4 regions of the Pseudoalteromonas thalassia genome follow, and region 3 is predicted to be linked to each of the others. Evidence: predicted binding sites of a transcription regulator. Region 3 holds the regulator's gene; each other region holds the start of a gene.
What was found. The regulator LexA, encoded in region 3, represses DNA repair genes until DNA is damaged. The targets are predictions, from matches to a motif close to TACTGTATNNNNATACAGTA.
Positions count from the first base shown of each region.

Region 1: AAEU31_RS01140 (YebG family protein) is a predicted target of LexA. The motif match lies at 2,337-2,356, and genes of this name have one in related genera.
Region 2: AAEU31_RS11260 (SulA-like leucine-rich domain-containing protein) is a predicted target of LexA. The motif match lies at 2,668-2,687, and genes of this name have one in related genera.
Region 4: ruvC (crossover junction endodeoxyribonuclease RuvC) is a predicted target of LexA. The motif match lies at 3,756-3,775, and genes of this name have one in related genera.

Region 1 is NZ_JBMMUE010000001.1:229,279-234,740, forward strand. It holds gene AAEU31_RS01130 (EAL and HDOD domain-containing protein) at 1-36, opposite strand, end outside; gene putP (sodium/proline symporter PutP) at 407-1,918, shown strand; gene AAEU31_RS01140 (YebG family protein) at 1,981-2,283, opposite strand; gene AAEU31_RS01145 (ComEA family DNA-binding protein) at 2,571-2,864, shown strand; gene AAEU31_RS01150 (DUF6170 family protein) at 2,888-3,190, opposite strand; gene dsbB (disulfide bond formation protein DsbB) at 3,190-3,708, opposite strand; gene AAEU31_RS01160 (chorismate mutase) at 3,836-4,987, opposite strand; gene AAEU31_RS01165 (bifunctional diguanylate cyclase/phosphodiesterase) at 5,320-5,462, shown strand, end outside.
Region 2 is NZ_JBMMUE010000008.1:109,105-114,566, reverse strand. It holds gene AAEU31_RS11275 (dienelactone hydrolase family protein) at 178-822, shown strand; gene AAEU31_RS11270 (alpha/beta hydrolase) at 825-1,655, shown strand; gene AAEU31_RS11265 (YchJ family protein) at 1,687-2,166, opposite strand; gene AAEU31_RS11260 (SulA-like leucine-rich domain-containing protein) at 2,207-2,644, opposite strand; gene AAEU31_RS11255 (S9 family peptidase) at 2,948-4,873, opposite strand; gene AAEU31_RS11250 (ATP-binding cassette domain-containing protein) at 5,024-5,462, shown strand, end outside.
Region 3 is NZ_JBMMUE010000014.1:31,922-37,383, forward strand. It holds gene AAEU31_RS15650 (endonuclease) at 1-121, opposite strand, end outside; gene AAEU31_RS15655 (VOC family protein) at 237-590, shown strand; gene AAEU31_RS15660 (hypothetical protein) at 565-1,290, opposite strand; gene AAEU31_RS15665 (hypothetical protein) at 1,449-1,829, shown strand; gene AAEU31_RS15670 (PaaI family thioesterase) at 1,837-2,274, opposite strand; gene lexA (transcriptional repressor LexA) at 2,435-3,052, shown strand; gene coxB (cytochrome c oxidase subunit II) at 3,490-4,635, shown strand; gene ctaD (cytochrome c oxidase subunit I) at 4,632-5,462, shown strand, end outside.
Region 4 is NZ_JBMMUE010000006.1:219,152-224,613, forward strand. It holds gene tolQ (protein TolQ) at 1-612, opposite strand, end outside; gene ruvB (Holliday junction branch migration DNA helicase RuvB) at 1,547-2,551, opposite strand; gene ruvA (Holliday junction branch migration protein RuvA) at 2,559-3,179, opposite strand; gene ruvC (crossover junction endodeoxyribonuclease RuvC) at 3,181-3,705, opposite strand; gene AAEU31_RS09850 (ABC transporter permease) at 3,835-5,462, opposite strand, start outside.

The DNA of each region.
Region 1 (5,462 bases), on a different contig from region 3:
ATCTAAAATCGGTTGGCGCGCAGCGTAAAAATACATAGTCCAAGCTTGTCCACATCAGTTATTTCATTATCCCCTCGCAATATATGCCATTGTATCTAAAATAGCATTAATAAAATGACAAGATATGGGGATAAATTATGATTTTATCTTAACGTTAAGACTAGGATAAATCGTAATGAAATTCTATAAGTTATGATTAAATATCACAATTTTGTTAGCGTATCGTTGTAAATGTAAACTTAGTTGGTTATCGGCACTATTGGAGTTATAGTGGCGAAGCGTGGTATAGTCATGAGTGATATCGGTTTTTACCCCAATAATGTCTTATAATTAAATAACTTGCGAGTCATTATTCGGATTAAAAGCCAACATTAACTAATTTTTGGAGGCTAATTTGGAAACAGGAATGATAATTTCGTTAGCATTATACTTCATCGTAATGTTGGGTATAGGGCTATATGCCTATAAGCAATCAACAGATGATGTGTCAGGTTATATGCTAGGTGGACGTAACTTATCTCCAAGTGTTGCGGCGCTTTCAGCGGGTGCATCAGACATGAGTGGTTGGTTATTAATGGGCTTACCAGGTGCAATGTACTTATTTGGCCTAAGCAAGGTTTGGATTGCAATCGGTTTAGTGCTTGGTGCATGGGCTAACTACTTTTTAGTGGCACCTCGGTTACGTGTTTACACCGAAAAAGCCAATGATTCGATAACTATCCCTGATTACTTTGCAAACCGTTTTGAAGATAATAAAAATATCTTACGTGTTATTTCTGCAGTCGTTATCATTGTATTCTTTACTCTATATACCTCATCAGGAGTTGTAGCGGGCGGCAAGCTGTTCGAAAACTCATTTAATATGAGTTATGAAATGGGCTTGTACATTACTACGGGTGTTGTTGTGCTTTACACCTTATTTGGTGGCTTTTTAGCAGTGAGCTTAACTGACTTCGTGCAAGGCTGTATCATGTTTATCTCGCTGTTAGCGGTGCCTATTGCAACCTACACTATGCTTGATCAACCATTTATGGATACGCTTGCAAATGCACGCTATGACTTATTATTAAGTTCTCCTAAAGAAACAGAAATACATGCACTTAACATGATGGACTGGTTCGCTGGTGGTTCAACAATTGCCATTATTTCTGCAATGGCATGGGGCTTAGGCTATTTTGGTCAGCCACATATTATTGTTCGTTTCATGTCAGTTCGCTCTGTTAAAGATATGCCAACGATGCGTCGTGTAGGGATGTCGTGGATGACGCTTTCAGCTATTGGTGCCGTATTTACAGGCTTATTTGGCGCAGCGTACATGCTCGAAAATCAAATGCCAATCGATGATAAAGAAACGATTTTCTTGGTGTTATCTGAGCTTATTTTCCATCCACTTATTGCGGGTTTCTTATTGGCTGCTATTTTAGCGGCGATCATGAGTACTATCTCGTCGCAACTATTAGTATGTTCAAGTTCACTAACAGAAGATTTCTATAAGATTTATTTAAATCGTAGCGCTTCACAAAAAGAGCTAGTGTTAGTGGGTCGTATCAGTGTTATTTTGGTTGCTTTATTTGCTATTTATCTTGCGTATGACCGTGACAGCTCAATCCTTGATTTAGTAAGTAATGCATGGGCTGGTTTTGGTGCTGCATTTGGTCCGCTTGTGCTAATTAGTTTGTACTGGAAGCGCATGAATTTACAAGGAGCAATCAGTGGCATGGTTGTTGGTGCAGCAACAGTGTTGTTTTGGATTTACGCGCCAATCACTATTGACGGCCAAGCTCTAAGTGCAATCATCTATGAGATTGTCCCTGGCTTTATTTTATCAACGATAGCGATTGTTGTTGTAAGCCTTATGACAGCCGAGCCGAAAAAGGAAATTACAGACTTATTTGATGAAGTTGAATCATCACTGTAATTTTTGATTAAACACAAAAAAGGGCAACAGATGTTGCCCTTTTTTAATTTTATAGCGAATGGTTAGCTTGCAGCTTTCTCTTTTATATCTGCAACGTTATCGTCTGACTTTGCTTTTTTAGGCTTCGCAGGTGCTTCTTTTGCACCTTTGAGTACAGCCATAAATTGGTCTTTTTCTTTTGCCATTTCAAGCGCCAGTGACTCAATTTGTTGCTCGCTTAATGGTACATCAACTTTTTCAAGCATTAGTTCCAATGACTCAGCAATGTCGAGCATTTTGTCATACGCATCAGCTTCTTTTTTAGTAGTAAACGTCATGCGCTCGACTCCGTTTCTTTCTACAACATATTTAACAACAACAGCCATGATCTCTCCTGCATTTAAGCGTGGCATTTGTAGCGTAAAATCGCCATCTTGATTACTGTTTTTATATACAGTAATGTGTTGTGGCATTATTTGCAAGTAGCAACTTACATTTTTCTTTCTATCATTTGACAAAGAAAGCGAAATTAGCTTAATTTAAATTGTTACCTAAAATCTATCCAAGCATCGGAAAACTGCTAGGCCTATAATTTTAAGAACACAAGCGATGGAGCGAGTGTTTGGTAACAAAGGAAATTAGTTGTCCAAGTAAGGACATCATGGAGGAAAATATGAAATTATTATCAAGTCTATTGTTAGCTTCAAGCCTTGCGCTTTTGCCCGCCACAGCTGCACTTGCAGCGAAACCTGTTGATGTTGCAGATGTTAAGCTACAAAAAGTAAGTTTGAATAAAGCCACGTTAGAGCAGCTTACTCAATTACCAGGTATTGGTGAAGCAAAGGCCAAAGCAATTATTGAATATCGTAAGAGCCAAGGTAACTTTAAAACTGTCGAACAGCTAAAAGAGGTTAAGGGGATTGGTGAGAAACTCTACCAAAAATTAAAGGGACAAATTACGCTTTAGAAAGCCACTCTATCAAACAGGGCCTAACAGCCCTGTTTGTATTCTTTAATAGCGGTTTGCAGATGTGGCAATGCAAATATATTTTCGAGTGGTGTGGTTAAAAGCGGATAGCTTACCCCCGCTAACAGTAACCAGGGCAGAAGCATCCATCCTTCAAAATACGCGAGCCCTAAAAATAGTGATGCCAAAAAAGCAAGTTTACAGACAGATAAAGTGATTTTGTGCATAGGGCTCAAATGGCTAAGTGCAAGGGCAATGATTTGCTGGCGCTGCCTCACTTTAAAGGCCTTTAATTCAGGTATTTGACTGGTAAAAAAATATATCATTACAGTGACTTTTTGCATACAAGGCGGCTAATTATAACCACTAAAAATACGACAGAGAACGCAGCGAAGATCACTTCCATCCAAGCTGGCATACTCAGCGATGCAAACTGCCAATCTATATTGCCGCAATCACCAGTAGCAGCAAAGAAACTTGGGATCCACTCATGAAGAGGCATAAAGCTCGGAAAGTTTGGTTCAAAAGCACAGCTAAATGCAAAAGGATCAGTGTTGTTTTGCATTGCAATGTGTTCTTTGGCGATAAAATAACCCCAAATTGCTGATATACCCCAACTGACAAATGCTAATACTCTGCATACCATCGCCTGCGGGTTAATCGCACCTATAACACCTGCAGCAAGTAAGCCTAATACTGCTGTACGTTGATAAATACACATGATGCATGGCTCAAGACCCATATTGTATTGAAAAAACAATGCGGTGATTTCAAATGCTAAGGATATCACGGCTAATAATAGCCAAGGTGTTCTTTTAGTTGCTAATTCTGCTAACCAATTCATGTATGTTCCAGTTTAAAAATGTTTTCAAGATTATGCTTACACTGGGAAGGGGGTGCAAGTCTCTGCGATAAAATTAAACAAAAAGGAGCCTGTTGGCTCCTTTATTTAACTAATAGAATAAGGTGGATTAAACGCTTACTGCTTGTAATGATTCACTTTGATAACAGCCTAATACACGGGTGTACTGGGTGTGTTCTTTTAGCTCTTCGAGCGCTTGTTTAACATGTAAGTCATCAAGGTTCGCTTCAAGGTCTACATAAAACACTTCTTCCCATGGGTTACCAGGTACAGGGCGAGATTCAAGCTTTACGAGATTGATCTGATGGTGTTTGAAAATCATCAGTGCATCTGCCAAAGAACCGGCTTGTTGTTTTGTAGCCATAATTAAACTGGTTTTGGTCGGAATTTGCTTTGAAACTTGTAACGGCTTACGTGCTACAACGATAAAGCGGCTATGATTTTCACTTTGGTTAGCAAGACCTGACTTAACAACCTCTAGGCCAACATTTTTACCGGCTTGTGCTGAACCAATTGCGGCACTGTTAGGTGTTTCAACAGCTGATTTTAAGGCGTGATAGGTTGAGTCGCAGGTTTCATGCTGAATATCTCCCAAACCTTGGATAAAGCGGCTGCATTGAGCAAAAGGCTGAGGGTGAGCAAACACTTTGTTGATGTGAGAAAGCTCCGTGCCAGGCATCGCTAATAGGCAATGTTCAACACTGTGTGTCACTTCACCGACAATGGATACTTGCGCATGTTGTAATAAATCAAACACCTCATTAATACTGCCAGAGCTGGTATTTTCAATAGGCAATAAGCCAAAGTCTGCCTGACCACTTTCTACTTTACCTGTGATTTGATCAAAACTAGTACAGCCCATTTCAATTACTTTACCTGGGCGACGGCTAAAATATTTATGGCAAGCTAGTTGGCTATATGAGCCTTGTCCACCTAAGTATGCTACGCGATGTGTTTCGCTCATTGCTTCAGGGTTGAGGTTCTTTTGCAACATGGCTTGCTGATTTAAAACTGAGTCTTCAAGAATAGTCTGAAAGACATTGTTTATGTAGTAGGCGTCTAGGCCAAGTGATTTACCATAGCTTATTAGCTTTTCGAGTAACGCTTGCTCACGTGCTTCATCTCGTATTGGTTTATTGTTAGCAATCTTATACTCAACAACGCTATGGCTTATTCGGCGTCTTTTGGCCAGTAAGACTAATAAATCTGAATCTATTTCATTGATATCGTGTCGTAATGCATTTAATACATCATTGCTCATGTTGGTTTCCTCATTCCAAAACAGTGCACAAACAAAAAAGCCTCCCAAGAGGGAGGCTTTAGCTATTCGGTGAATTTATCTCGCAAACAGTTAAGCCTCCTCTATCTAAAGAAGCTAAAAAACGAAAAACGTGTGCGAGAAATAATTTTATTCATTGCTTTAATGTAAAAACACTTGTACACAAAGTCAACTGCATATCGCAGTAATTTATAAATGAGTACACTGATTAGGAAAATTCATTAATCTTCATAAAAAATTTATAAATATAAAAATGAATCTGGTATATTTGTTTTTGCATAATAAATAATAACAATTATTAATAAGGTAGTCCTGTGGTGTATCGACGACCGCCATCACGGTTTGGTGTGAATTCATTAAGTATGAAATTGTCGCTGCTGATCTCTGCGATTTGTTTAATTGCGGGTATTTGTGCAGCGGCTTTAATGCTCAAATCCGAAGAGAAGCAACTCGTGTT
Region 2 (5,462 bases), on a different contig from region 3:
TATATCAAAAAGCTATGAATATACCTCAAGTTGTTTTTTGGAGATCTCTTTAGGTTTTTGATTAGGGTTAACTCACTTCTCACTTAGGCAAAGCGACCTGACTTACAACTAAGATATTATTTTTAAAACTGTTATTATCGTGTAATCAGTACGATTTTATTTTTCAAAGGGATACCAGTGTTACGTACACTACTTTTAACCTGTGCTTGTTGGGTTATTCCTGCTCTCGCTGGCACTATTTATAGCCAGTTTCCAACAGAGATTGATCCGCATGAGCACTATGTTTTTTATTCCCATGGTTTTATCGTCGAAGGTAAAAACCCTAAGCCTGTTCACAAAACCTTTGGTGTTTATGACTTTATTGCGGTAAAAGAAGCACTTGCAGATGATAGTTATCATTTAATTGCCTATCACAGGCCAAAAGGTACTGAGCCATTTGCATTTGCGAAAAAACTTGCTGCAGATGTTGAAGCATTGATCAGCGCCGGTGTTGATGAGTCGAATATTAGTTTGGTTGGTTTTTCACGGGGCGGGGCATTGTCGATACTGGCAGCCAATGAGCTTAAACGCACACATATTAACTTAGTTATATTGGCAGGTTGTGCTGGCCTAATAAAAAAGAACTCATCAGTTAAAGCTTACGGCAAGGTTTACTCTATCTTTGAACGCTCAGATCAGGTTGGCTCTTGCCAGTTTTTAATTGATAGAAGTTCAGTAACTAAGTTCGAAGAACTAAGCATCAATACGGGGCTCTCCCATGGTGCATTTTATAAGCCAAAAGATGAGTGGCTGTTACCAATTAAGAAGTGGCTAAAGGATTAACTATGCCTTATTTATTGCTCGTTTTTGTGATCAGTGTTTTCGGCGTGAGCTCAGTAAGCGATGCTGAGCCATTTACTTTGCCGCGCACTAATACTGTTTTAGTTAAAGATAAACATATCGAAAACGAATACCCCATTACAATTAAACTGCCACGCAGCTACCAAAAACAAAACCAGAAGCGCTACCCCGTTGTTTACCTGTTGGATGCAAACTACAGTTTGCCAATTGCCTCTGGTGCTAGTCGCTTTATGATGAATTCGGGGGCGATGGAAGAGGTGATTATCGTCGCAGTAGGGTATCAAAAAGGTGTGCCGGGGCTTAATAGCCGTATTTATGACTATACGCCATTTGAAGATAAAAATTGGCAACGTAAAACTGGCGGAGCAAGCCAGTATCTAAACTTTCTAAAACAATCTGTATTGCCATATATTAAGGCTCACTACAGAACAAACCAAAAAAGTACATTAGTCGGTAACTCGCTGGGTGGTTTATTTGCTTCCTTTACCTTATTTACCGAGCCTTCGCTTTTTTCAAGTTACATTATCGGCAGTCCTTCAGTATGGTTTAAAGAAAACTCAATATTAGCTATGGCTGTAAAACCAGCTGCCAACACAACAAAAGTTTACATCGCAGTGGGTGAACTTGAAGAAAGCGAAGGTGAAAAAATGGTGTCGGGCGCAAGGCAATTAGCAGCTAAAATTAATAAACAAAGTGGCGCGCTTGTTACAACAAATTTATTTGTTATTCCTCAGGCACGCCATGCAACCGCATTCCCAACAACGATTACCCAAGCCCTAGACTGGATTTACCAGACTAATACTAACCCGCAATAATACTTAATTAAGCGGATTGGTATAAGAGCAATTAAAGAGCGTGACACTTTTTATATTTTTTACCACTACCACAAGGACACTCGTCATTACGGCCAATTTTAATATCTGCAACTGGCGTTATATCACCATCTAGGTAACGCCATAGGCCATCTTCTTTAATAAAACGCGACTTTTCGTGTAACTCACAATACAAGTTTTGGTAAAAGTAATTTGCTTTAAATTCTACAAAACCTTCTTGATCATTATATTCTGTATCTAAAACACTGAGTTTGGTAAAACGGCAGCTATTAGCAAAATCTTTAATTTCGCGAACCGGGTTTGCGGTTTGTTGGCTTTGTGCATAGGTGCTAAATACATATTTTGCATCTTTCAGCGCGTATGCACTAAAACGAGAACGCATAAGTTGCTCTGGCGTATCAGCTTGGCTTGCACCTGTATGAAAAGGTTGGCAGCAAAGCTCGTAAGTCGATTCGCTGCCACAAGGACAAAGGGGGTGGGTGAGTGATGTCATAACAACTTACCTAAAACTATAAATTGTTATTTTAACAAGCCTATTGTGGCTGCGGTACTAAATTGTTTAATTGAGCGCTTGTTGTAAAACAATAAAACTTAGCAGATGCTTGCTCAAGATTTAGATTCATCGAATCAAGTTGATGATTGTTTACGATATCTGTCCATGTGATCACTGCGGCAAAATTACCATTATGTAATGCAGAGCTAAGTACGTACTCAAGGTTAACTAAATGCTTTTGTCTGATCACAAGTAGTTTGCTGGTATCAATCGAACACGAATCTAATAATGCTTTGCTAGGAACATGATCAGGGGCAATTAATAGTGTCCATGCATTTTGGCTATTGTAATGATGCAATACTTTTAATAGCTCAAAGGTTGCTGATATTTCGTCTTCAATTTGAATTAAATTAACAGACGCTTTGTCGTTATCTTGTTGGTAGCTTTTAACTGTTCTTAAGGTAATTGGCTGTAACATAACTTTCACTCACTGGTTGTTTATACAGTATGTGTATACAGTAGTTTATACAGTGTTTTTGCGCAAGTACTTTTTTGCTATTTTTTAACCAATTATTCAGTTTTATGTTAATTAAATTTATTTAGTTCTTATTAAACAATGGGTTACTTTTTTGTTTTGGAAGGTTAAAAAGGTGAAAAATTTATCATTAAAATTATACAGTATTCTATACAGTACTGTATGAGCTGCTATATTTTGCTTCTATACAGGTGTTTTGCATAAAAAAGCCGGTTTAAAAACCGGCTCTTTATCTTTGCAATTTTGCTATTTGTCTAAGTAGGTATTTAAAAACTCAAGATATGCGTTTGAGGCTTTAATGCGGTTTTCCTTTTTAGTAAAACCATGGCCTTCATCATCGAATAATACATATTCGACAGGCACACCATTTGCCTTTACAGCGGCAACGAGCTCATCGCTTTCAACCTGTAAAACGCGTGGGTCATTAGCACCTTGGATCACCATTAATGGCTTAGTGATGTTTTTAGCATGAAATAGTGGCGAAATTGCACGGTGACGCTCACTGTCTGTCGCGGGATCGCCCATTTCATCGTACAGTGCCTTTTTAAAGCTTTCCCACCATGGTGGAATCGAGTTTAAGGTTCTAACCCAGTTTGTTACACCAAAGATATTAATGCCTACTTTGAATTCTTCAGGTTCAAAGGCAAGTGCTGCGGCGGTCATAAAGCCACCGTAGCTGCCCCCCATGATACCAATTTTATCGGCATCGACCCAATCTAGGCTTTGCAGGTGTTTTTTACCGTAAACAATATCTTGTAAATCATCAGTGCCATGTTTTTTATCATCTAAATGGAAGAAGGTTTTACCATAGCCTGAGCTGCCTCGGTTATTAACCGCAAAAATGGCATAACCATGATTGACTAGATGTTGCTGCATCGCACTATATCCAGTACGGCTTTGTCCACCAGGGCCGCCATGCACCCAAACTAAAGCAGGTACTTTATTGTTGCTGTTGGCTTGCTTAGGTTTATATAAAACCCCCGGGATTTCTAAGCCATCGAAGCTCTTAAAGCGCACAATTGTGCTCTCAACTAAGTCACTTTGATTAATTGCATCACTTAATGTGTTAGTTAATTGTTTAGCTTTCGGCTCACCGACTTGCCACACAAATAAATTGCTTGGCGAGGTGTCTGAATTTAAATAAAACGCCATAGTTTTTTCATCAGCTGAAAAATTAACACCACGTAAGTTACCTGCAGGCAACGATGGCATAGTAATACCTTTACCTGTGGTGGTATCGATTATCGACACCTTAGTGCTGGCGTCGGCATTAACACCACTTACTTGATAACGGCCAGATTTAGAGAAGTATATAAAGCTGACATCCCACTCATCTTTGAGGGCAGGGCTGTGCTCGCCGGTAGTTAAGTCATAACGCCACACTTGTGCAAACTCACCTTTAGCATCGGTTGAGTAATACAATGATTTACTGTCTCTTGAGAAGGTTTCTGGGCCATACTTAGCGTCGTCGTCATGACGGGTGATAAGCTCTGGTTTAAGGGTTTTTTTACGCGTATCGAGAATGAACACATCGCTGTCTTTGTTCGAATTGTTTTTCGATAAAGCAATAAAGCGGCCGTCAGGGCTTATAGCACCGACATCCAGCCCCATGGTATTTTGATAAACCGGCGTTACTTCATAGCTGTTAGCATCAACACGATATAGGTCCATAAACTTAGCATCACGCTGATTGCTGGTTATAAAAAAGTGTTTACCGTCTTCTGTGAAGCCTGCAAATCCTGCACGGGTTTCTTCACCTGGGGTGAGGTCTTTAACTGTGCCGTCTGTTTCGCGAACATAGATGTGATACCGCTCGTTACCACCTGAGTCTTTAGTAAATAGTACGCGCTCATCTTTAGGGAAATAAGCCACTGCATAAGTACTGTCTTCAAAGTCTGTTAAGCGGGTTTTTTTGGCGGTTTTTATATCTACTTCATACAGGCTATAAATGCCGCTTTCATCACTGCTAACGAGTATTTTGTCGCCTTTTGGTGAAAAGCTGCTGCCCATAATTGAGGTTGTATCAAAAAAGGTTTCAGCATCATACTGTTTAACAGTTTGGCTTTGTTGCACGCTTTCGGTGCTGCTTGTTGATTGGGTTGATTGTGAACATCCTGCAAGTGCAAGGCTGAGTGCACATGCCACGGCTGCTAGTTGAAAACTCGGTTTCATTGTAATTATTCCTTGTTAATTTTTCGTTATAAAGTGTTGCCTGTTCATAATCTAAACGCAAGTTTTACCCATTTGATATTTGTTACAAATCATGTAAATAAATAGGGACATGAGTGTGATATTATTTTTCCACTATTAAAGGAAGTAAACATGATTGCAATAAACAACCTCAATAAACGTTTTGCCTCAGCCCACGTTTTTGAAAACTACAATAAGCAATTACAAGGTAAAAGAGTTTGTTTACAGGCAGCCAATGGCAGAGGAAAAACAACGCTACTGATGATGCTCGCTGGCCTAGAAGAGCCACAGTCAGGGCAGATTTTATACAATAATGAGGCATTAAAATCACCGCAAAACGATGTTTCAATTGCTAGCGACCGTATTGTGCTGCCTGATTTTTTAACTGCGAGGCAAATTATTGAACTTAGTTGCAAGGCATTAAAGAAAGACATATCAGAGCAGCTCATTAAAGGTTTTAACTTTACAGAGCATCTCAACACTCGCTTCAGTTCTTTATCTAGTGGAAACCAAAAGAAATGCCAGCTCATTACTGCTTTTTTAAAGAAAGCCCCATTTTTACTATTAGATG
Region 3 (5,462 bases):
TACTATTGTCTGGTAGGGTTTTTATTAAGTGCTTTTTGGCACTAGAAAAGCTTGAAAATTGCTCTGCATTTACAGAGAAATTGATTATTAAACAAAGGGTAAAGTAGAGAAATAAACGCATATCCATCACATCAGTGAACTACAGGAAAGCTCATTTTAGAGTGACTATTCTAAAAGGAAAAGTTTTTCAACTCAGCTATAGTTGTTAGGCCGTTTTCATTAAAGGAATTACTACTATGTTACTAGGTGCTTTTTCTGTGAGTTTAAATGTAAAAGATATCCATGCCTCTAAGCTGTTTTATGAAAAGCTGGGTTTTAAAGAGTTTGCCGGCGAAATAGAGCAGCATTGGCTAATTATGAAAAACGGTGAACATTTAATTGGTTTGTTTCAAGGAATGTTTGATAAAACCATGCTGACCTTTAACCCCGGTTGGGATCAAAATGCTAAAACGTTGGCTGAGTTTGCTACTTTTGAGCAATTAGCTCTGCATTTTCAGCAGCAAGGTTTAGCAATACAAAAGGCCGGTGAAGCGAGCTTTATTATCACCGACCCAGATGGCAACCCTATTTTGATAGACCAACACGTGTAGCTGGTTTTTTACGCTTTATACGAACGTTTTGCAGTAACAAAATAATTCCGGTAATACAAAACAGCACGCTGGTGGCTGAGAAGCTGATAAGCAGTGGGTTATTAAAGTTTTCTCGCTCGTCGTAATCCATAATATGCAGCATCCAGAAAAAGTCGAAAATACGCCACAGGGTGCTGCGCACAGTGATGACTTTACCGTTTTGGCTGTCTAAATATATGGTTGTCGCAAGCCAATCATCGAAACGAACTTGCCATATGTTTTGTTTATGTGCAGCTTCGCGGGGGCCTTGTTTTAATTGCTGTACTTGCAAAACATTGGCATCAATCAGTAAGTGTGCTTTGGCGTTCGCGATAATTTCAGCCTCACTGGGTTTTGCCATGGGAGCTCCAGTATGACCATTAAAGCTGACAGTGCTTTGCTCAGTAGTAACTTCAATGGTTGGTGCATTTAAAAAGTGACTATAGTTAATCGCTTTTATTTGTTGAAATTGGGCGGTTATCCGATCAACTGATGCTGTGTAATCAGCCATCATAAATGGATTATCTAAACTGCGTTTTGCTAAATGTTTACCATGGACTTTTTCGAGGGGGAGTGAACTCATTACTAAGCCTCCCGATAGCCATAGAAGTAGTTGAATGGCTAGCAGATAGCCAAGCCATTTATGCCCTTTGCGAGCATATTTGAACATGCGTTTATTCATCATTACTCCGTTATTATTGTTGTATGGGAGCTATTTTAGGCTGTTTAACTGTATTGCCAATGCGGCATAATGTCGCATTAACTGTATTCTAGATTTGGTATATATACAAAACTGAGTTAAAGTTTCAGTCGATATCAATAGAGGGTAAAAACGAGAGTATGTCGGAAATTCAATTTTTAAATGTGGATCTGGAGCTTGAATCAAAGCACGATATTAGTGCACTTGTTGCTGATTTAAAGAAAAATGCCATGGTTTTACATTACGACCAAGATGAATACCGTCAACTAGCGCGTATTGAGGCTGCTGCTGATATCAGTACACCAGACAAAGCGATTAATCAGTTGTGTGAATTAATTGAATCGTGTTCACGAAATGCTCTTAAGCAGTGGTTATCGTGCTCTAAACGTACATTTGATATTGGCTTTGAATCAGGCGTTTCACCAAAATGTTTTAATCAAGCCCTGCATGCTGATACTTTGTTGCGTATTTCAGCGATTGGCGCAGGGGTTGAAATTACGATTTATCCAGTCGAAAAATAGCCTGAGCTTAGCGCTCTACAACAGCTGCGGTCATTCTTGATACGCAGCAAAGCTCTCCTGCGGCATTGGTAATTTTAATATCCCACACTGAAGTGCGCTTACCTAAATGAAGAGGCTTTGCTGTAGCCGTTAATACACCCTTACGAGATGCTTTCATATGGTTGGCATTAATTTCTTGGCCAACAGCATAAAATTTATTGAAATCAACCACAAAGTTAGCCGCATAGCTTGCCACTGTCTCGGCTAACACAACGTTCGCTCCGCCATGTACCATGCCCATAGGGTTATGATGCTCAGGAATGGCAGGCATAGTCGCCACTAAATAATCATCACCAATTTCATTCACCTCAATGCCCATGGTTTTCATTAAAGTACCTTGCCCGGTGATCCCTTGCTCTAAACTTTTACAAAGCTCTAGTGTGATTGGTTGATGCCAAATACTCATTGTATTTCCTTGCGTGCAAATTAAAAATAATACCTTATGGCATCTTTATACCTGGTTCAATGTTAGTTTTGTAGCAATATGATGGCGTTAATTTAAATTTGCGATTTTCAGATAACTGTATATACTCACAGTTAAATGTACTGTATGGAAAACCAGTTGTATGCGCCCATTAACAAAACGCCAATCGCAAATTTTAGAACTAATTAAAGTCTTTATTAAAGATACAGGCATGCCACCTACGCGTGCTGAAATAGCTCAAACATTGGGTTTTAAAAGTGCCAATGCTGCCGAAGAGCATCTAAAAGCACTGGCAAAAAAAGGCATGATCAAAATGAAGCCTGGGGCGAGTCGTGGTATTCAATTAATTGAAGAAGACGAACCTGAGCAATTAGGTTTACCTTTAATTGGACGAGTTGCAGCGGGTGAGCCCATTTTGGCGCAAGAACATGTTGAAAGTCATTGTCAGGTTGATCCTTCACTATTTAAACCTGCGGCTGACTTTTTACTGCGTGTAAATGGTATGAGTATGAAAGACATTGGCATCATGGATGGTGATTTACTCGCAGTACATAGAACGCAAGTTGCTGAAAATGGTCAGGTTGTTGTTGCTCGTGTTGATGAAGATGTAACTGTTAAGCGTCTTGAAAAAGCTGGGCGTAAAGTATTTTTACATGCTGAAAACGAAGAGTTTTCGCCAATTGAAGTTGATCTTGAGCATGAATCTTTCAATATTGAAGGGTTAGCGGTGGGTGTTATTCGCAATGCCGACTGGATGTAACTGTTTCTAAAATAGTGCACCAAATTGCTGTAATTTGGTGCGTTGCTTGTTTTTTATTATTTAGCATTGATTTGTAAACCCTTACTCTTTGTATAAAGCCTTACATGGCGCAGTTTTTCACTCTTTTTTTACTCTCACTTTGCCTCTCATTTTAAAATAACGCGCTGATTATAGTTGTTATTTTTGCACCAAAATAAACATTTATTACTACTAAAACTTGCTTATTGCTCATTTTTTAACTAATTGGTTAATACAGTGTATTAACACCTGATTAATAAAAATACACTCAAATGTGCTAGGTGTTAAACATAGGGTTGGTATCATCGCTGGGTCAAAATGATACGTAGTCGCTCTGAACAATAAAAAAAACGAATGGGCACCTTGTTGTATCGCCTTTTCGCTTTGCGTCTTGCAATAGCATTAAAAGGAGCCGTCACATGGGTAAACTGCGTTATGCCTTGTGGCTTATATTACTCGCACCTGTGCAGTTAGCATTGGCAAATAGCCAATTTAATATGCGTAAAGGGGTGACTGATATAAGTAATAGTGTTTATGAATTACACATGACGATATTTATTATCTGTTGTGTGATAGGCATCATCGTTTTTGCGGTGATGTTTTGGGCTTTGATCCACCATCGAAAGTCGAAAGGAGCCAAGCCTGCACAATTCCACGAAAGTACCAAGGTTGAAATTCTTTGGACTGCCATACCATTTGTGATCTTAATCGCCATGGCAATTCCAGCTACAAAAACACTGATAGCGATGGAAGATGCTTCTAAAGCCGATATTACAATTAAAGTAACGGGCTCACAGTGGAAATGGCATTACGAGTACATGGGCGAGGAAATTGCTTATTACTCAATTCTATCTACTCCAAAAGATCAAATAGATAACCAAGCTGACAAAACAGAACATTACTTACTTGAGGTTGATAAGCCTTTAGTACTTCCTATCAATAAAAAAGTTCGTTTTCTAATGACCTCAGATGATGTTATTCACTCATGGTGGGTGCCTGACTTTGCGGTTAAAAAAGATGCGAACCCGGGCTTTATCAATGAGGCATGGACACGCATAAATGAGCCAGGCATCTACCGGGGTCAGTGTGCTGAGTTGTGTGGTAAAGATCATGGTTTCATGCCTGTTGTTGTGCAAGCGTTGCCTGAAGACGAATTTGCTAACTGGCTAGCAGAAGCTAAGCAAGAAAAGGCCAATGCTGCAGCAGCTGATGCGGCTTTATTAGATCAAACATTACCGAAAGAAGAATTAATGGTTCTTGGGGAGCAAGTTTATATGGCAAGTTGTGCGGCTTGTCATCAGCCTACAGGAATGGGCTTGCCGGGAGTGTTTCCTGCTCTTAAGGGGAGTCCAATTGTGCTTGGAGATGTAAAAGACCACATCGACATCGTATTACATGGTAAGCCGGGTACAGCGATGCAAGCATTTGATAAACAGCTTTCAATTAAGCAACTTGCTGCGGTTATCACATATAAGCGAAATGCATGGGGTAACGACACAGGCGATGTGATTCAACCAAGTCAAATTCAAGCAGCTATCGATGCAGCAACGGAGGCGAAAGAATGAGCAACGTTATTAATGAACAAGCCACTGAGCATGCGCATCATGACCATCATCCTGCAAAAGGTTTCAAACGTTGGCTTTACACCACCAATCATAAAGATATTGGCAGTTTATACCTGATATTTTCGCTCACTATGTTTTTAATTGGTGGCGCGATGGCAATGGTGATCCGCGCTGAATTGTTTCAACCTGGTTTACAACTAGTCGATCCACACTTTTTTAACCAAATGACCACAGTGCATGGTTTGATAATGGTATTTGGTGCGGTAATGCCGGCATTTACAGGGCTTGCTAACTGGATGGTGCCTATGATGATCGGTGCACCCGATATGGCGCTACCACGGATGAATAACTGGAGTTTTTGGATTTTACCATTCGCGTTTTTAATCTTGTTGGCATCGTTACTTATGCCAGGTGGTGGTCCTGCATTTGGTTGGACTTTTTATGCGCCACTTTCAACGACCTATAGTAACGATAATACAGCCTTGTTTGTGTTTGCTGTACATATCATGGGTATTAGTTCAATCATGGGAGCGATTAACGTTATTGTGACTATCGTTAATATGCGAGCGCCCGGCATGACATGGATGAAGTTACCACTGTTTGTGTGGACTTGGCTTATTACGGCATTTTTGTTGATTGCTGTGATGCCTGTTTTAGCAGGGGCGGTCACTATGGTGTTGACCGATAAATACTTTGCAACCAGCTTTTTTGATGCGGCGGGGGGCGGTGACCCTGTGATGTTCCAGCACATCTTTTGGTTTTTCGGTCACCCTGAAGTGTACATCATGATTTTGCCGGCATTTGGTATTATTTCAACCATCGTGCCG
Region 4 (5,462 bases), on a different contig from region 3:
TTCAAGCTTTTCTACTTTGTTTGCAAAACGGTTGTAAGCGATAACAGCTGGGATTGCCGCAAATAAGCCCATCGCTGTAGCGATGAGTGCTTCTGCAATACCCGGTGCAACCATTTGTAACGTAGCTTGCTTAACTTCGCCTAACGCGATAAACGCATTCATGATACCCCACACCGTACCAAATAGGCCGATATATGGGCTAATTGAACCTACTGTTGCTAAAAATGAAAGACTTGATTCTAGTTTTTCTACTTCGCGAGACAAAGCAACGCGCATAGAACGATGCGTTCCTTCCATCACAATACTTGCGCTTTGAATTGAATTTTTCTTATGACGAGCAAATTCTTTAAAACCTGCGACGAAAAGTGCCTCAACACCAGAAGCGCCTCCAGGACGAGCTGACACTTCATTATATAGTTTACTTAAATCAACGCCTGACCAAAACTTTTGCTCAAAACGCTTTGCGCCATTAAGTGCATCAGAAATCGCTTTTTTACGTTGAAAAATAATTGCCCATGACATTACCGACATACCGACTAATGCCAACATTACTAGCTGGACAAGTACACTGGCTTCTAGAATAAGATCTAAAAAGTTAAGCCCTGATCCCACGTTAAACTCCTAAAATAGATTTCTATATAATTTGTTATATTTTTTACATGCGCACTGTTTGACCATAAATGAGGCCAAAAGTTGTGCCTAGTGTATATAGTCAGTTATAAACTGACAACGCTCTTGCTGTGAATTAGCGGCAATTAACGGTAAAAAGCAAATTGCTTAGCTATTTTTTAGTCATATTAAGTTTCACTCGTCTTTTTGTGCATATTTTTACCTTAATAAAAAGTCATTACAAAAATCCTAAAAAGCTAATAAAACCTCAAAAAATAGCGCTTTTATTCAAAAAACACGCATAAACACCCAAAAGCAGTTTTGCGAATCTACTACAGAATACTTAAACTAATCCTGAATGAAGTTCATAAAATTTTTAAAACCCACTTTATTCATGAGCTTAAATATAAAAACACCAAAAAGTGAACAAAAAGCACACAACTTAAATTTTCACTCACATTAGTTTTTTTTATCTGAAAATAAAATTTTTCTAGTTTGAAGAAAAATCCTTCATTGCGTATTATTTACCTATACCGAGCTAGCAACCTCATGAAAGAGTCTTTCATTAAGCTCAGTTTTTTGCATTATGATGTTTCGTATTGCTCCAGGTTAATTTGCACAGGATAAAACCTCGTTCAAATTGACCATAGTTTCCAAGATTACTTCCTTCAACTTGTTGTTTGCCCGCATCCTTATGCGGGCTTTTTTTTGCCTGAGCAAACGTGAACGAGAATACCTACAGCTAACTTAACAGCATGTGAATTACAGATGTTAAAATGATACTAAGCGGTAAGCGGTAAGCGGTAAGCGGTAAGCGGTAAGCGGTAAAACCTATCTTGCTAATAAATAAAACCAAGTTACCTAAATTAAAAAAGCAGCCCTTTTGAGCTGCTCGAAACTTATAAATAAAAAACTTGTTACTAAGCTTTAGGTTTGATTATTTATCGGGTGTTAAACCAAAGTGAAGGTAGGCAATATCCGAGACAAGTCGTCCGCGTGGAGTGCGTTGAATAAAACCTTGCTGTATTAAAAAAGGCTCTATTACATCTTCTATGGTTTCTTTTTCTTCGCCGATGGCGGCAGCGAGGTTATCAAGACCAACGGGGCCGCCCATAAATTTTTCGATAATAGCAAGCAAGTATTTACGGTCCATATAATCAAAGCCACTTTTATCAACATCAATCATATCGAGTGCTTGCTCAGCCACCGAAGCATTTACTTTACCATCTGAGCGTACTTGGGTGTAATCACGCACACGGCGCAACAAACGATTTGCAATTCGAGGTGTACCACGCGAGCGCTTGGCTATTTCTGCCGCGCCTTCATCACACATGGTTAAATTTAAAAAGCTAGCAGAACGTGCAACAATTTTTGATAAGTCTTCAACAGAATAAAACTCTAAGCGCTGTACAATACCAAAACGGTCTCTTAGCGGTGAGGTAAGTGATCCTGCCCGTGTTGTTGCGCCAATTAATGTAAATGGCGGTAAATCGAGTTTTATTGAGCGCGCTGCAGGGCCTTCACCAATCATAATATCTAGCTGATAATCTTCCATCGCCGGATATAAAATCTCTTCAACTTGTGGACTTAGCCGATGTATTTCATCAATAAAAAGTACATCACCTTCTTCAAGGTTTGTTAAAAGTGCAGCAAGGTCCCCTGCCTTTTCGAGTACAGGACCAGACGTCGTTTTAATATTTACGTTAAGCTCGTTAGCAACAATGTTAGCAAGAGTCGTTTTACCAAGACCCGGAGGACCGAATATTAATAAGTGATCGAGTGCTTCACCACGGTGCCGTGCGGCCTCAATAAAAATTTCCATTTGTTGCTTAACATGCGGCTGGCCTGTGTAATCATTAAGAAGCTTTGGCCGTATAGCACGGTCAACACTGTCTTCGTTACTTTGCTCAGATGCATCAATTAAGCGATCTGCTTCAATCATGGTTTACTCACAACATTGATTTTAGAGCTTCTTTAATTAGAACCTCGGTCGTCATATCTGGTTTATTAACTGCTTTAACCGCTTTTTGTGCTTGCGGTAATTTGTAACCTAACGCTTCAAGCGCTGAAACAGCATCATCGGCAGCGTTATTTGCCACAAGTGTATTATTACTTGCTGGCTCAATAACCGCATTATCGCTAAATGGCGTAAATAAGTCATTACCCCAACTTTTAAGTCTGTCTTTCATTTCAAGCACTAAACGCTCAGCGGTTTTTTTACCAACTCCCGGTAGTTTAACCAAAGTGGTTGCATCTTCATTATTTACACACGTTACAAATTGCTGCGCCGACATTCCCGATAAAATGGCAAGGCCAAGTTTAGGGCCAACACCATTGGCTTTTAATAGCTCTCTAAATAAAGCGCGTTCGGTTTTATTGTTAAAACCAAATAATAGCTGGGCATCTTCACGTACTACAAAGTGGGTATAAATAATCGCTTGCTCACCCACTGCCGGTAAATCATAAAAACAGGTCATTGGCATTTGTACTTCGTAGCCTACACCACTTACTTCAATAAGAATTTCTGGTGGCTGTTTTTCAACTAGTAAGCCATTTAATCGACCAATCATATTACTTCCTTAATCGTCCTCTTACGGTTTTGCTAGCGCTCCCCGCAAGTTTTATTAAATTTTGTTCTGAGTGAGCATGACAAATAGCAATAGCCAAGGCATCAGCAGCATCGGCTTGCGGAGTGCCCGGTAATTTTAATATATTTTTAACCATATGCTGTACTTGCGACTTATCGGCACCACCATTACCTACAACTGCTTGCTTAATTTGTCGTGCCGAATACTCATAAACTGGCAGCTCAGCCATTGAAGCACCAACAATTGCTGCACCTCGGGCTTGGCCTAGTTTAAGTGCCGAGTCTGGATTATGTGCCATAAACACTTTTTCGATAGCAAAGCTATCTGGAGAGAATTGTTCTACCAACTGGCTAATACCTTGGTAAATCATTTTTAAGCGCACCGGAAAATCGTGATCGGCTAATTTAATGCAACCACTTCCTAAATAGGTAAACTTTGCACCTTGATAGGCAATCACACCATACCCTGTTAATCGTGAACCAGGATCAATTCCTAAAATAATCGCCAACTAACTGACCCGTCTATTATCATTATTATCTGCAGTTAATAATGCCAGAGCACTGTATAAATTACCAGTAACCAATTGCAATTCATAAAAAATGCCCGCAATTGCGAGCATTTTTCACACAGCTTTATCTTATGCCAACGAGCGCAATAAGCCTTGAGTATTTTTGCGCATTGTTCTGGCTATCATTAAATAACCCAAACATGCCACAAATAAGCCCCCTACCGCAGGGCCAATTAACCAAATATGCGGATGCAGTTTGCCTGCTAATTCAAACATCTGCCTTTGTACTATTAATAATGCAACATCACTAACAATGGCAGCGACTAAGCCTGCTGTGACCCCTAATAGTAAAAACTCATATAAGGTGGCATTTTTAATTAAGCGCCCTTTCGCACCTAAGGTTCGCAAAATAACTATCTCTTGCATACGCTCGCCTAAACTTGCTTGTACTTGTGAAATAAGCACTAAAGCACCACAAGCAACAACAATTGCCAACACAAACCCTATCGCTAACGATACTTGCTCTATGGTTGAGCGGATTTGCTTTATAAAGCTTTCAACATCAATCACATTAACCGTTGGGTACTGGCGCATTAGCTCATTAAACTCGCGCTTTTTATCTGCTTTTACATTTACCGATGAAATATAAGTAGCAGGGAAACTCGCCAATACATCAGGACTTAGAATAATAAAGAAGTTCGGCTTTAATGTTGTCCAATTAACCTTGCGCACACTGGTGATTTTGGCATCAAACGATTGTGCACCAATCAAAAAGGTTAATGTGTCACCTAATTTAACATCAAGGCGTTCAAGCATAGACTCTTCAACTGAAGCTTCAGCGACAGAATCTTTTGTGAACCATCTGCCATCAATAAGCTCATTTTGACTTGGTAAATCTTCACGCCAAGTTAGGTTTAGCTCACGACCAATACCTGAACGGGCTTCTTCATCTTTCTTTTCATTGTCTTCTTGTGAGACTTCACGAGCTACCAACTCGCCATTAACGGCGTTTACGCGGCCACGGACAACCGGGTAAAAGTCAGAGGTTGGCATATCTCGCTCTGCTAAAAAGCTCGTAATTGGCTCTAGTTCTTGCTCTGTTATATTCACTAAAAATGAATTGGGCGCATCAACCGGTAATTGCGATTGCCAGTCAGAGATCATGTCATTTTTAAGTACAATTAAAAACAGCAACAGTTTGATAGCCAAAGCAAAACTAATCAATTGCACAGCATTCACATTGGCGCGTTTTTGGATAGACGCAATTGCCAAAGACCAGCTATTACCAGGGCTTAAACCGAGCTTTCGACCGCCACCAAATATAACCTTTGATAAACCAAACAACACAGCAATTAAAAACGCTGTAGAGAGAAACAAAATAGCGCTTATTTTAATATTATTACTAAATAACCACATCAGTAAAAATACGGTAAGTGCAGACATAGCAAGGTGTATTTTACTGACCAATAAACGATCGCCTAAGTTACGACGCAGTACGCGCAGCGGCGGAATATCAAATAAATCGAGTAATGGTTTAATCGAGAACATAATTGCACAAATTAAACCTGTGCTAATTGCAATAATCCACGGTTTAGCCGATGCACTAGGAAGTACTGAGCCCATGCTTTGTGCTAGATAATCTGTTGCAATGGCTTGCAATCCATAACCAATCAGCAAACCAACGATCACCGACATTGAACAAACAAGGCTCAAATGAAGTAGATATATTTTACGGATCATAGCGCGGCTACCGCCGA